Pseudonocardia sediminis: one gene and its partner. The main gene of each other region encodes a partner of the protein of the gene in region 2 in a complex. Links are inferred from orthologs where the notes say so. Each region holds a gene or a part of one and is shown on either strand. Other genes may lie near its edges.

Region 1 (6,336 bases), 520 kb from region 2 along the record:
GCGACCAGAACGGCCGCGACGAGTTCTCCCGGATGATCCTGGCGTCGCGTCAGACGTTGCTGGTCGGTGTGCTGGCCACGCTGTTCGGCCTGGTGTTCGGTGTCCTGATCGGACTCGTCGCCGGTGCCCTGGGCGGCTGGGCGGACACCGTGCTGATGCGCGTGACCGACGTGCTGCTGTCCATCCCGTCCCTGCTGCTGGCGATCTCGGTGGCGGCGCTGGCCGCCCGGCCCAGCCAGACGACGGTGATCATCGCGGTGGCGCTGGTGAACGTGCCGATCTTCGCCCGCCTGCTGCGCGGCTCGATGCTCGCCCAGCGCGAGTCCGACCACGTGCTGGCCGCGACCGCGCTCGGCGTCAAGCGCCCGGCGATCGTGGTGCGGCACATGCTGCCCAACGCGATCGGACCGGTGATCGTGCAGGCCACGCTGACCCTGGCCACGGCGATCCTGGACGCGGCCGCGCTGTCGTTCCTCGGGCTCGGTGACGCGGACCCGGCCCGCGCCGAATGGGGGCTCATGCTGGCCAACGCCCAGCCCTACCTCGACGTCCGGCCCGCCCTGGCGCTGTACCCGGCGCTGGCGATCATCGTCGTCGCGCTCGGGTTCACGCTGTTCGGCGAGGCCCTGCGCGAGGCGCTGGACCCGAAGGGACGTCGATGAGCACCCGGCCGCCCAGGACGGCGCCCGGCGAGGGCCCGCTGCTCGACGTCCGCGACCTGACGGTCCGCTTCACCCGCCGCGGCGAGCCGGACACCGTCGCCGTCGACGGCGTCTCGTTCGACATCGAGCCGGGCGAGATCGTCGGGCTGGTGGGGGAGTCCGGCTGCGGCAAGTCGGTCACCTCGCTGGCGATCATGGGGCTGCTGCCCGGGCGCGGCCCGAAGGTCGGCGGCGAGGTGCGCTTCGGCGGCGACGACCTGCTCACGCTCTCCGACGCGGCGCTTCGGCAGCGTCGTGGGCGGGACCTGGGGATGGTGTTCCAGGACCCGCTGTCGTCGCTGAACCCGGTCGTCCCGGTCGGGGCGCAGATCACCGAGGCGCTGACCCGGCACCGCGGGATGGACAAGAAGGCCGCCCGGTCCGAGGCCGTCACGCTGCTCGAACGGGTCGGCATCCCGGACCCCGCGCGGCGGGTGAGCTCGTACCCGCACCAGATGTCGGGCGGCATGCGCCAGCGCGCGCTGATCGCGATCGCGCTGGCCTGCAGCCCCCGCCTGCTGATCGCCGACGAGCCGACGACCGCCCTGGACGTCACCATCCAGGCGCAGATCCTGGAGCTGCTGCGCGATCTGGTCGCCGAGACCGGCACCGCGCTGATGATGATCACCCACGACCTCGGCGTCGTGGCCGGGCTCTGCGACCGGGTCAACGTGCTCTACGCGGGCCGGATCGTCGAGCGCGCGGAGCGGCACCGCCTCTTCGCGACACCGCGGCACCCGTACACGCACGGGCTGATCGGCTCCATCCCGCGGCTGGACTCCGACCCGGGCCAGGAGCTGCCGGCGATCACCGGCTCGGTCAACGACAACCTGCCGTGGGACACCGCCTGTGCGTTCGCCCCGCGCTGCTCGCGGGCGATCGAGATCTGCACCGAGGCGACGCCGCTCGTGGAGACGGCGGCGTCGCGGATGCTGCGCTGCCACAACCCCGTCCCGGCGACGTCGGCGTGAGGACTCATCGATGACCGCGACCGATCCGCTCCTCGAGGTCGACGACCTCGCCGTGCACTTCCCGATCACCAGCGGGGTGTTGTTCGAGCGCACCGTCGGGCACGTCCGTGCCGTCGACGGGGTGTCGTTGCGGGTGCACCGCGGCGAGACCTACGGCCTGGTCGGCGAGTCCGGTTGCGGGAAGTCCACATTGGGCCGGGCGATCCTGCGACTGGTCGACCCGACGTCGGGCAGCGTGCTGTTCGACGGCACCGACGTCGCGACGCTGAAGGGCGAACCGTTGCGGCGCATGCGTCGCCGGTTCCAGATGGTGTTCCAGGACCCGCTGTCCAGCCTGGACCCGCGCCAGTCGGTGGAGTCGCTGCTCACCGAGGGCCTGCGCGCGCACGGGCTGAGCAAGGGCGGCGAGGCCGACCACGCGCGGCTCACGGAGCTGATGGACGCCGTCGGCCTGCCGGCGGGGGCACTGCGCCGCTACCCGCACGAGTTCTCCGGCGGGCAGCGGCAGCGGATCGGGATCGCCCGCGCGCTGTGCGTCGAGCCGGACCTGATCGTCGCCGACGAGCCGGTGTCCGCACTGGACGTCTCCGTCCAGGCCCAGGTGCTCAACCTGTTGTCCCGACTGCAGCGCGAGCTCGGGCTGACGTACCTGGTGATCGCGCACGACCTCGCCGTCGTGCGGCACGTCAGCGACCGGGTCGGGGTGATGTACCTCGGCGGGATCGTCGAGGAGGCACCGGCCGGGGAGCTGTACTCCGACCCGCTGCACCCCTACACGCGGGCACTGCTCTCGGCCGTCCCGGTGCCGGACCCGCAGGTCGAGGACGACCGGGAGCGCATCCTGCTCACCGGCGACCTGCCCTCACCCGCAGCGCCGCCGTCGGGCTGCCGGTTCCACACCCGCTGCCCGTGGCGTCAGGCCGACCGGTGCGACACCGAGCGTCCCGAGCTCCGCGTCCCCGACGGCGCGGGCCCGGAGCACCGGGTCGCCTGCCACCACGCCGAGGCCATCCGAGACGGCCGGATCACCCGTCACGAGGTCGCCCCCGAGGCGGTGGACCAGTCCGTGGGCACCGCCCCCGCCGCACCCGAACACGGCGGCTCGCTGACGGAGTTCCTCGGCCGCTGAACCCGCGTGCGCGGATATCCCTCGTGCGCGGATATCACTGCCCTGGCAACGATATCCGCGCACGGGCGGGTCAGCGCATGGCGCGGTTGATCGCGCTCACGACGCCCTTGAGGGACGCGCTGGTGATGCTGCTGTCGATGCCGACGCCCCAGAAGACCTTGCCCTCGACGGCGCACTCGACGTAGGCGGCGGCGCGGGCGTCGTCACCGCCGCCCATGGCGTGCTCGTGGTAGTCGAGCACCCGGACGTCGAATCCGATGCCGGCGAGCGCGTCGACGAACGCGGCGATCGGGCCGTTGCCGCTGCCGGTGATCTCGTGCAGGTCGGACTCGACGCGGACGGTGGCGACGATCTCGTCGTTGCCCTCGCCGTCGCTGGTCACCCGGTGCTTGACCAGGCGCAGCGGGGTCTCGCGGTCGAGGTACTCGATGTCGAAGGCGTCGCGCATCGCCTTGGGCTCGACCTCGCCGCCCTCGGAGTCGGTGAACGCCTGGATGACGTGCGAGAACTCCATCTGCAACCGGCGCGGCAGGTCCAGCTGGTGCTCGGCCTTCATGATGTAGGCGATGCCGCCCTTGCCGGACTGCGAGTTCACGCGGATCACGGCCTCGTAGGTCCGGCCGATGTCCTTCGGGTCGACCGGCAGGTACGGGACCTCCCACGGGTGGTCGTCGACGTCGTGCCCGGCCGCGGCGGCGTCGACGCGCATCGCCTCGAAGCCCTTGTTGATCGCGTCCTGGTGGCTGCCGGAGAACGCGGTGTAGACGAGGTCGCCGCCCCACGGGTGGCGCTCGTGCACCGGCAGCTGGTTGCAGTACTCGACGGTGCGGCGGATCTCGTCGATGTCGGAGAAGTCGATCTGCGGGTCGATGCCCTGGGTGAACAGGTTCATCCCCAGGGTCACCAGGTCGACGTTGCCGGTGCGCTCGCCGTTGCCGAACAGGCAGCCCTCGATGCGGTCCGCCCCGGCCTGGTAGCCCAGCTCGGCGGCGGCGACGCCGGTACCCCGGTCGTTGTGCGGGTGCAGGCTCAGCACGACGGCGTCGCGGCGGGCCAGGTTGCGGTGCATCCACTCGATGGAGTCCGCGTAGACGTTCGGGGTCGCCATCTCCACCGTCGCCGGCAGGTTGACGATCATCGGGTGCTCCGGGGTGGGCTGCCAGATCGCGCTGACCTGGTTGCACACGTCGACGGCGTACTCCAGCTCGGTGCCGCTGTAGGACTCCGGCGTGTACTCGACCGTCCAGTCGGTGTTCGGGTACTTCTCGGTGAAGCGCAGGACCTCCTCGGCGCCGTCGGTGGCGATCTTCGCGATGCCGGCGCGGTCGGAGCGGAACACGACCCGGCGCTGCAGCACCGAGGTGGAGTTGTAGAGGTGCATGATCGCCCGCGGGGCGCCCTCGCAGGCCAGGAACGTGCGCTCGATCAGCTCGGGGCGGGCCTGGGTCAGGACCTGGATCTGCACGTCGTCCGGGATCGCATCGTTCTCGATGATCTCGCGGACGAAGTCGAAGTCGGTCTGGCTCGCGGCCGGGAACCCGACCTCGATCTGCTTGTAGCCCATGCGCACCAGCAGGTCGAACATGCGGCGCTTGCGGTTCGGGCTCATCGGGTCGATCAGCGCCTGGTTGCCGTCACGCAGGTCGACCGCGCACCACAGCGGGGCGGTGGTGATCCGCTTGTCCGGCCACGTGCGGTCGGGCAGGGATACCGGCTCGACCAGCTCGTGGAACGGCTTGTAGCGCCCGAACGGCATATGGGAACCCTTCTGCGGGTTCCACGGTGCCTGTCCCTGCGGGGCGGGGATGTCCGGCGTACGCACCTTGCTCTGGCTGCTGGCGGTGTACGCGTCGGGAGTGCTCGTCACGTGAATGCTCCTGGATGTGGCCCTGGATAGGGCGGTGCCGGTGGACGACCGGCGAGCACGCAGAAGCCCCGCGACGAGGGGCCGGTCGGTCAGACCCCGCCGCGGCGGCGAAGGAGCAGGCGCGCCATGTCCCTACCGTAACCCGAAGCGCCCGCGTTGCGGCAACCCGATCGGGTCGGACGCGCCGGCGGCGCCGCTCCCGGTGGAGCGACGCCGCCGGGGAGTGCGTCAGCGGACGGTCGTGCGGGCCGTCGCGATGTTGTTGCGCGGAGCCGGGTCGGGCGTGCGCAGCGACGTCGAGACGGCGCCGAGGTCCTGCGCGCCCCGCACGGACCGGTCGACGGAGACGGTCACGGTGAAGGTCACGCTCCTACCCGACGCGATCGACGGGGTCAGGAAGCCGGCGTTGCGGCCGTCGTTCGTCACGACGCCGCCGGCGGCGCCGGTGATCCGCAGGCCCTTCGGCACGGTGATCCCCGAGGCCACCGACGCCGCCGCGGACGGGCCCGCGTTGCGCACGGTCAGGGTCGCGGTGAACGTCTTGCCGGGCGTCGCCGTCGGCGGCGCGGTCAGAGCGGCGGACAGGTCCGCGCGGGCCGGGACCGGTGCCGGCGCGGGCGTGACGGTCAGGGCGTAGCTCGTGGTCAGGGTGCCGCTGGTGGCGGTCACCGTCACCGGTCCGGCGGTGGAGCCCGCGGTCAGGGCGGGGCTGACGGCGGCACCGTTCGCGCCGGTCGTCGCGGTCGCGGTGGTCGACGACCCGAACGCGGCGCTGCCGCTCGTCACCGCGAACGACACGGGAGCCCCGGGAACGGGCCTACCGCCGGTTCCGCTGACCGTCGCGGTGAGCGGCTGGGCGAAGGTCGTCCCGACCTCGGCGGACTGCCCGCCCCCGGAGGTGGCGGCGATCGTGGTCGGGACCACGGGGTTGTCGAAGTCGTAGGTGGTGTCGTTGACGCGGAACAGGTCCACGCCCGCCGTCAGGCCGGGGTTGCCGCCGCCCTGGTTGACCCCGACGAGCCCGACGGTCGCATCGGGCTGCGCCGCCTTCACGTCGGCGAAGCTCGCGGAGTAGGTGGTGAAGCCGTACTTGTTGACCGTTCCCGGCGCGGTTACGGAGTTGCTCGCCCACCAGCCGCCGTTGCTGGTGGAAGGTGACCAGTTCTGCCAGGTCTCCGGCGTGACCGCCGCGTTCGTGTAGACCGGCTCCCACACCAGGGTGACGAACCCGAGGGACGTGGTGACCCCGATGTTCAGTGCCGGAGCCTGGAACGACGTGGCTGCGACCTTCTCGATGTAGGTGCGGTACTCGAGGTCGCTGATCTCGGAGAGCTTGCGCCCGGCGAAGGCGGTGGTGTTGACCGTCGCCTTGTCGTTGCCGGCCGGCGTGTTCAGGCGCAGGAAGCCGGTGCCGGACTGGGCCTTCGCGTCGTCGACGACGGTCGCGGTGCCGCCGTCGCGCTGGAACTCGCAGACCGGCGTGGTCGCGGTGCAGTCCCGCGTGATGTCGGCGTCGGCGACGACGGTCGTCGATGCGGCGGAGGCCGTCCCGGCGCCGATCGTCAGCCCGGCCGCCATGACGACGCCGAGCGCGGCCGCGACGCCCGTCCGTGCGATCCGGCGGAAGGGGGCGGCCGGTGGACCGGCGGGAACGGAGGTGCGCACAGG
Region 2 (7,944 bases):
ACGCTGGCCGGCCCCGCGCTGGCCGGCGTCGTGATCGCGCGATGGGGCACCGGAGCCGCCTACGGCGCGGACGCGCTGCTGATCGCGGTCTCGCTGCTCGGCGTCGCCCGGCTGCCGCGGAGCCGGCCGTCGGCACCGGTCGTCGTCACGGCGGACGGACGGGCGGTGGCCGGGGCGGGAGAACGGCGCTCGATGATCGCCGCGCACCTGACGGCCGGGTTCCGCGCGGCCACCGACGGTCTGCGGTTCGTCCACCGGCGCCCCGTGCTGCGCGGCGCACTGGCCTCCGATCTCGCCGCGACCGTGCTGGCCATGCCGGTCGCGCTGTTCCCGGTGCTCAACCAGGAGCGGTTCGGCGGCGACCCGCGCACGCTCGGCCTGTTCCTCTCCGCGATCGCGGTGGGCGGGCTCGTCGCGGGGGTCACGTCCGGTCCGGTTACCCGGTCGGCCCGGCCGGGGCGGGTCGGCCTCGTCGCCGCGGGCGTGTGGGGTGTCGCGCTCGCCGGGTTCGGCCTCGTCGACGGCCTGGTCCCCACGCTGGTGTTCCTGGCCGTGGCCGGGGCGGCGGACACGATCTCGGTGATCTCCCGCGGCGGTCTGGTCCAGCTCGCGACGCCGGACTCCTACCGGGGCCGGGTGAGCTCCGCCGAGTACGTCGTCGGGGCCGGTGGACCGGGTATCGGCGACGCGCGGGCCGGAGCGGTCGCCGGTCTGTTCTCGGCGTCGACGGCGGCGGTCACCGGCGGGCTCGCGTGTGCGGTCGTGGTCGCCGGGATCGCCGTCGTCAGTCCGACCCTGCGCCGGTGGCGGGTCCCCGACCGGCCTTCGTGATCGACTCTCGTGGTCACATCCGTGCCACCGACGGCACGGATGTGACCCACAGATCGATCATCCGCCTCAGAGCAGCGAGCGGGCCTCCGCGAAGTGGCACGCCACCGGGTGCCCGGTGCCGCGGTCGGTGAGCTCCGGGATCTCGTCGGTGCACCGCGACTGCTGCGACGCGTCGAGCTCGGTCGCGAACTTCGGGCACCGGGTGCGGAACCGGCAGCCGCTGGGCGGGTCGGCCGGGCTGGGCAGGTCCCCGACCACCGTGATCCGCTCGCGCGCGCGTTCCCGGCGCGGGTCCGGCAGCGGGATCGCCGAGATCAGCGCGTGCGTGTACGGGTGCGCCGGGGAGGTGAACAGCTGCTCGGCCGGTCCGGTCTCGACGATCCGGCCCAGGTACATCACCGCGATCCGGTCCGCGATGTGGCGCACCACGGACAGGTCGTGGGAGACGAACAGGTAGCTCAGCCCCAGCTCGGCCTGCAGCTCCTGCAGCAGGTTCAGCACGCCGGCCTGGATCGAGACGTCCAGCGCCGACACGGGCTCGTCGAGCACCAGCAGCTTCGGGCGCAGGGCCAGCGCGCGGGCGATGCCGATGCGCTGGCGCTGCCCGCCGGAGAACTCGTGGGCGTACCGGTTGCCGTGCTCGGGCTTGAGCCCCACCGTCTTCATCAGGTCACGCACCTGCTGGCGCCCGCCGGCGTCGTAGAGCCCGTGGATGCGCAGCGGCTCGGCGATCAGCTCGCTGACGGGCATCCGCGGGTCCAGCGACGCGTACGGGTCCTGGAAGACGAGCTGCATCTCCCGGCGCAGCGCGCGCATGTCCTTCGCGTTCGTCGACGTCAGCTCGCGGTCACCGAACCGGACCTCGCCGGACGTGGCCGGGATCAGGTTCAGCGCGACCCGCGCCGTCGTCGACTTGCCGCAGCCGGACTCCCCGACCAGTCCGAGGGTCTCCCCCTCGGCCAGCTCGAACGAGACGTCGCAGACCGCGTGCACCTGCCCGACCGTGCGGCGCAGCAGTCCCCCGCCGCGGACCGGGAAGTGCTTGACGAGGTTGCGGGCCGAGAGCAGCGTCCGGGTCCCGGTGTTCGTTCCTGCGGTGCTCATGCCTGTCCCTCCGCGGCCTGAACGAACTCGCCGAGCGCCTCGGCGTCGACGGCCGTCGTGTCGAACACGTCGTCCGGACGCGCTCCGGAGACCTCCGACGAGTGGTGACACGCCGCCCGGTGGTCGTCCCCGACCGACTCCAGGACCGGCTCGGTCTCGTCGCACTCCGGTGTGGACAGTGGACAGCGCGGGGAGAACGGGCATCCCGGCGGCATGTTCACCACCGACGGCGGCGACCCCGGGATCGGGGTGAGCCGCTCGGCCTGCTGGTCCAGGCGCGGCAGGCTGCCGAGCAGGCCCAGCGTGTAGGGCATCCGCGGGGTGTAGAAGATGTCCTCCACCGAGCCGACCTCGACCAGCTTGCCCGCGTACATCACCATCACCCGGTCGGCCTGCCCGGCGATGACGCCGAGGTCGTGGGTGATCAGCACCATCGCCGCACCGGTCTCGGCCTGGGCGGCCTTGAGCGCGTCGAGGATCTGCGCCTGCACGGTGACGTCCAGGGCCGTCGTCGGCTCGTCGGCGATGATCACGTCCGGGTCGTTGGCCATCGCGATCGCGATCACCACGCGCTGGCGCATGCCGCCGGAGAGCTCGTGCGGGTACGAGCCGACCCGCTGCTCCGGGTTCGGGATCCGGACCGTGCGCAGCAGCTCCACCGCCCGCTCGAGCGCCTGGGCCTTGGTGACGTCGCGGTGCGCGCGGACGGCCTCGGCGATCTGCGCCCCGACCGTGTAGACGGGGTTCAGCGACGTCATCGGATCCTGGAAGATCATCGCGATCCGGTCGCCCCGGATCCCGTTGAGCTGCTGCTCGGACAGCGTCAGCAGGTCCTGCCCGTCGAACGTGATCGAGCCGGTGACCGTCGCCGTCCTCGGGAGCAGTCCCATCACGGCCATCGACGTCACGGACTTGCCGGAGCCGGACTCGCCGACGATCCCGAGGATCTCCCCGCGGCGCAGCGAGTAGTCCACGCCGCGCACGGCGCGTACCGCTCCGTCCGAGCTCGGGAACGTGACGTTGAGGCCGGACACCTCGAGCACGGTGTCCGTCGTGGCCGGGGTCGGCGGGGCGGGGCTCACTGGCGCACCTTCGTCTGCTGCGGGTCGAACGCGTCACGCAGGCCGTCGCCGATGAAGTTGATCGTGAGCGCGATGATGATGATGAACAGGCCGGGGAAGTAGAACAGCCACGGCCGGGTGGTCAGCGCCGTCTGGGCCTCGCTGACCAGCAGGCCGAGCGAGGTGTCCGGAGTCTGCACGCCGAAGCCGAGGTAGGACAGCGCCGTCTCGAGCAGGATCGCCAGGGCGACCAGGATCGTCAGGTTGACCAGGATCGAACCCAGGGCGTTCGGCACGAGGTGGCGCAGGATGATCCGGGTGTCGGAGGCGCCGAGGGCGCGGGCGGCCTCGATGTACTCCTTCTCCCGCAGCGACAGCACCACGCCGCGCGCGACCCGGGACACGTAGGCCCAGTACAGACCCGCGATGACCAGGCCGATCAGGTACCAGGTACCGCCGAAGTTGTTGGCGAGCATCGCCGCCACCGCGATCAGCGGCAGCGTCAGGATCAGGTCCGCGATCCGCATCATGATCGTGTCGACGCGCCCGCCGAAATAGCCGGCGACCGATCCCCACAGCGTCCCGACGATCGTCGCGAGCACGGCCACCATGATCGACACCTGGAGCGAGATCCGGGTCCCGCCGAGGACCTGGGCGAACTGGTCCTTGCCGACCGCGTCCGTACCGAAGGGATGGTCGAACGACGGCGGCTGCGAATTGTCCGGGGTGATCTCCCCGACGTCGTAGCGCCACAGCGCCCCGCCGACGTAGGCCAGCAGGATCAGCAGCACCAGCACGACGAGGCTGATCATCGCCGCCCGGTGCTGCAGGAACCGGCGCAGGACGAGCTGGCCCTGGCTGCGCTCGGCGACGGTGAACTCGCGGTCCGCCGGCCCGGTCGCGCCGGAGCCGGCGGTCCCGCCGGGTGCCGCGTCCACAGGATCGTTCGTCTTCGTCGTCTCAGACATAGCGGATCCTGGGGTCGAGGACGCCGTAGAGCAGGTCGGCGAGCAGGTTGAAGCCGATCACGATGACGGCCGTGACGAGGAGCCAGGACGAGACCGCGTACGTGTCGTACCGCTTGATCGACTCGAGCAGGAAGTCGCCCAGCCCCTTCCACTGGAACACCCGCTCGGTGACCACCGCGCCACCGAGGATGGTCGCGATGTCGAGCGCGGTGACCGTGGTCAGCGGGATGAGCGCGGTGCGCAGGGCGTGGCGGACCATCACCGTCCGCCCGGACAGGCCCTTGGACCGGGCGAGGCGCACGTAGTCGGAGTTCAGCGTCTCCAGCATCGACGCCCGGACGAACCGGCTCCATGCCGCGTAGGAGATCAGCGCGAGCGCGATCGTCGGGAGCACGAGGTGCCCGGCGATGTCCCCGACCTGCGCCCAGAACCCCCTCGGCGGCGGGATCGACGTGGCCCCGATCGTGTAGATGGCCTGGGTGCCGACCGCGCTGTTGAGCTCGATGCCGCCCTGCTTGAGCAGGATCGCCAGCCAGAACGACGGCATGGCCAGGAACAGGAACCCCAGGAACGTCGCCGTGTAGTCGGACTTCGAGTACTGCTTGACCGCGGTGTAGACGCCGACGACGACGGCGAGCACCAGCGCGATGATCATGGCCAGCAGCACCAGCCGGATGGTCACCCAGAACCGGGTCCCGAGCTCGGTCCCGATGTCCTGGGTGGAGATGACCGAGGGGCCGAACTGCCCGGTGAACAGTCCGCCGAGCCAGGACAGGTACCGCGGGATCAGCGGCGTCTCGAGGTTGAGCCGGGCGGTCTCGGCCGCGATCACGTTCGGCGGAGCGGGCGGGTTCTTCTCCGTCAGCGGCGTGAGCGGGTTGCCGGACAGCGTGCCCAGCCAGAACACGAGGAACGACGAGACGAGCAGGACCGGGATCGAGATCACGATCCTGCGCAGGGCATACGTGAGCATCAGGGATGTCTCCGACGCGTGGTGGTGACCCGGCCGGGCTCGTGGCCGGGCGCGAGGCCTTCGGGTGAGTGTGGCAGCCCGAGCAGCCGAGGGCCCGGCCCGCGACGGATGGTCGCGGACCGGGCGCCGGGCTCGGTGCTACTGGGTCCGCAGACCCCATTCGGCGACGTTGTACATCGGGCCGTCGAGCGTGGCGTTGCCGCGCACGTTGGCGACCGTGTTCTGCTGCGCCAGGAGCGTCGGCTTCTGGTAGATCGGCAGCACGTAGGCGTCCCCGAGGATGATCTCGTCGGCCTGGTTCAGCTGCTGGCCGGCGGCCGCCTTGTCGGTGCTGTTGGCCGCGGCGTTGATCAGCTGGTCGGTCTTCGGGTTCTGGTACTTGCCGTAGTTCGACCCGGAGTTCGACAGCCACAGCTGCTGCGCGCCGCCGTACGGGAACGGCGACTGCACCCATGCGAACACGATGATGTCGTAGTCACCGGAGCTCGTGGTCTTGCCGAGGCTGTCGGTGGGCTCGACGTTCACGGTGACGCCCAGCTGCTTGGCGTACTGGGCGAACAGCTCGCACTCGTTCTGGCGGATCGAGTTGCCGACGGTGTAGCGGATGCGCAGCGGCGGCACCGCCTGCCCGTTCTTGGCCAGCGCGGTCCCGACACCGGTGTAGCCGGCCTGGGTCAGGATCTGCTTGGCCTTCTCGATGTCACCGGAGCCGTACCCACTGGCGGTCAGGTTGTCCTTGTACTCCGGCTGCTGCGGCAGGAACATCAGGCTGTCCAGCGGCTTGACCTCGGGGTTGAACTGCCCGACGGTCTTGGCGATGATGTCCTGCCGGTTCACGGCGGTGTAGAGCGCCTGCCGCAGCGCCTTGTCCTTGAGCGGCGCGCTCTGCAGGTTGAAGTCGAAGTGCTCCCAGGTCAGGCCGAGCTGCTGGGTCTGCGACACGTTCGGGATCTGCTGGATCTGGTTGACGATGTCGACCTGCGGCTGCGGGTAGACGACCTGGACCTCGTTGTTCTGCAGGGCGATCGGCTCCTGCGTGGCGTCGGTGATCACCCGCATCACGAGACGCTCCAGCGTCGGCTTGGTGTCGCCGTACCACTTGGGGTTCGGGACCAGCGTCAACGCCTGGTTGTTCTGCCAGTTCTGGATCTTGTACGGGCCACCGGTGTAGGTCGGCACGTTGGCGCCGAGCCAGGTGAACGACGACGCGAGGCCCTGCGGGGTGTTCAGGTCACCGTGCTGGGCGGCGATGTGCGCCGGGTAGAGCGGGGCCGCGGAGCCCCAGAAGCTCTGCCAGTCGGTGTAGGGCTTGGCCAGCGTGACCGTGACGGTCTTGCCGTTGTCCGACCCGACCACGTTGGTGATCTGGTCGTAGCCGCCGTTGCCGGCCGTCTCGCACTCCGGGCAGGTCTTGGGGTTCTGGACCTTCCAGCCGTAGACGAAGTCGTTCGCGTCGATCGGCTTCCCGTCGTCCCACGCCGCGTTCGGCTTGATCTTGTAGACCAGCGTGGTCGGGTTCGTCTGGTCCGCCGAGACCATCAGGTTCGTGTTCAGCGCCGACTTGAGGTCGGGCGTCGTGCCGAACGTGTAGGGCAGGAACGCCTTCGTCGCCATGCCCGTCTCGAACACGTTGCCCTCGGACGAGATCACGTTCCAGTTGTCGATGTTCTTCTCGATCGCGAACGTGATCTGCCCTCCCTGCTGAACCTGGTCCGCCGGGACCGTGTTGCATGCGTTCAGGTTCGTCGGGCAGTCCGCGAGATTACCGCTGGCCAGGGCGCTGCCGCCCCCGCCGCCTCCACCGCACGCGCTCAACAGCAGCGTGACGGCTCCCCCCACAGCGACGGCGACTGCCGCCTTGGTTCCCCTCATGTTCCAGCGTGCCTCTCGGTTCGGAGGGCGCCCGGTGCGGCGCCCGTTCAGGACTCGGGCGGGCTCCCGGATGTACTGCCGGGTAACTCGCCCCGACGCACGCTAGGAACCTCTCTCCCCCAGCACGAGACCTGCGGGCGATCGTGACCAAAGGGTGACCGACGGGCGACGTAACGGGGTCGCGTGGTCGGCCGAGTGTGACAACGGGCCGACCAGGCATACCGGACGACCCGACCGCCGGCCGCCCGGCCGGGCGGCCGGGTCAGCGGTCGGGACGGTCCGGCTCGGCCCAGCGCTGGGCCCCGGTGAACGGCCCGGTCGACAGCGGCCCGGGCCGCACCTTCGTGGCCGCGTCGGTGGCCGGGGTGCTGACCACCAGCCCCTGCGACTGGTAGAGCGGCAGGGCGGGCAGCTGGGTCCACAGGATCCGCTCGGCGTCGGCGACCGTCGCCGGGTCGGCGGGCCCGGCCCGGAGCTGGTCGAGCAACGGCTGCAGCGCCGGGAAGCAGGACGACGCCGGCGAGTCGGCCGGGACGCCCGCGGCCGGGCAGCCGTAGTCGGAGTCCAGACGCGGGCCGACCGCGCCGGTGGCCTCGCGGGGCGCGACCAGCACGTCGACCGCGACCGGCGTGGTCGGGGCGGCACTCGTCGTGGGCGCCCCCGCCGTCGTCGGCGCGGCGGAGGTCGACGTCGGGGTCGACGGGGCGGGCGTGGACGGTGCCGTCGTCGGAGCCGGGCCGGCCCCGCCGGGAGCCGGGGTCGGCGTGGTCGTGGGGGCGGTCGGGACGACCGTGGACTGGCTGAACAGGTCCGCCGCGGGCGGTGCGGCGACGGTCGCGGCGACGCCGCCGGCGCGCAGCTGCGCGGCCACCGTCTGGGCCACCCGGACGTCCTCGGGCCGTTCCGCGGCCGCACCCACCACGACGCTCAGCGGGCGCCCGGCGAGCTGCCAGGTGCCGTTGCCACCGCGTACGTACCCGGCCCCGCCGAACGCCGCCGCGGCCGCGGCCGGATCGGGGCGGGCCGGGGCGCCGGCGGGGGCGCTCGCCACGTACCCGGTGTCCGACGGCGCGGCGCCGAACGCGTCCACCGGGACGGCCTGCGGCGCGACTGCGGCCCGGATCGCCTCCCGGTT

What was found.
Region 1: the proteins of EV383_RS04375 (region 2) and EV383_RS01870 are in contact, whole or in part, in a cryo-EM structure (PDB 8Z21), measured with the Escherichia coli proteins. The link is inferred for Pseudonocardia sediminis from one-to-one orthologs.

The regions. Positions count from the first base shown.
Region 1 is NZ_SHKL01000001.1:376,037-382,372, forward strand. What follows is about bases 758-3,741. They hold EV383_RS01870 (ABC transporter ATP-binding protein), read left to right. Parts: upstream 758-1,682; coding sequence 1,683-2,801; downstream 2,802-3,741. Other genes in these bases: EV383_RS01865 (ABC transporter ATP-binding protein), read left to right, coding at 758-1,672; leuA (2-isopropylmalate synthase), read right to left, coding at 2,872-3,741. Also shown: EV383_RS01860 (ABC transporter permease), read left to right, coding at 1-662; more of EV383_RS01865, read left to right, coding at 659-757; more of leuA, read right to left, coding at 3,742-4,668; EV383_RS01880 (DUF11 domain-containing protein), read right to left, coding at 4,897-6,333. UniProt on the Escherichia coli protein: Part of the ABC transporter complex OppABCDF involved in the uptake of oligopeptides and of the ABC transporter complex MppA-OppBCDF involved in the uptake of the cell wall murein tripeptide L-alanyl-gamma-D-glutamyl-meso-diaminopimelate.
Region 2 is NZ_SHKL01000001.1:888,971-896,914, reverse strand. Bases 1,990-4,987 are described here. They hold EV383_RS04375 (ABC transporter permease), read right to left. Parts: upstream 3,965-4,987; coding sequence 3,014-3,964; downstream 1,990-3,013. Other genes in these bases: EV383_RS04370 (ABC transporter permease), read right to left, coding at 3,957-4,937; EV383_RS04380 (ABC transporter ATP-binding protein), read right to left, coding at 1,990-3,017. Outside these bases: EV383_RS04390 (MFS transporter), read left to right, coding at 1-831; EV383_RS04385 (ABC transporter ATP-binding protein), read right to left, coding at 898-1,935; more of EV383_RS04380, read right to left, coding at 1,932-1,989; EV383_RS04365 (ABC transporter family substrate-binding protein), read right to left, coding at 5,076-6,809; EV383_RS04360 (ABC transporter substrate-binding protein), read right to left, coding at 7,072-7,944. UniProt on the Escherichia coli protein: Part of the ABC transporter complex OppABCDF involved in the uptake of oligopeptides and of the ABC transporter complex MppA-OppBCDF involved in the uptake of the cell wall murein tripeptide L-alanyl-gamma-D-glutamyl-meso-diaminopimelate.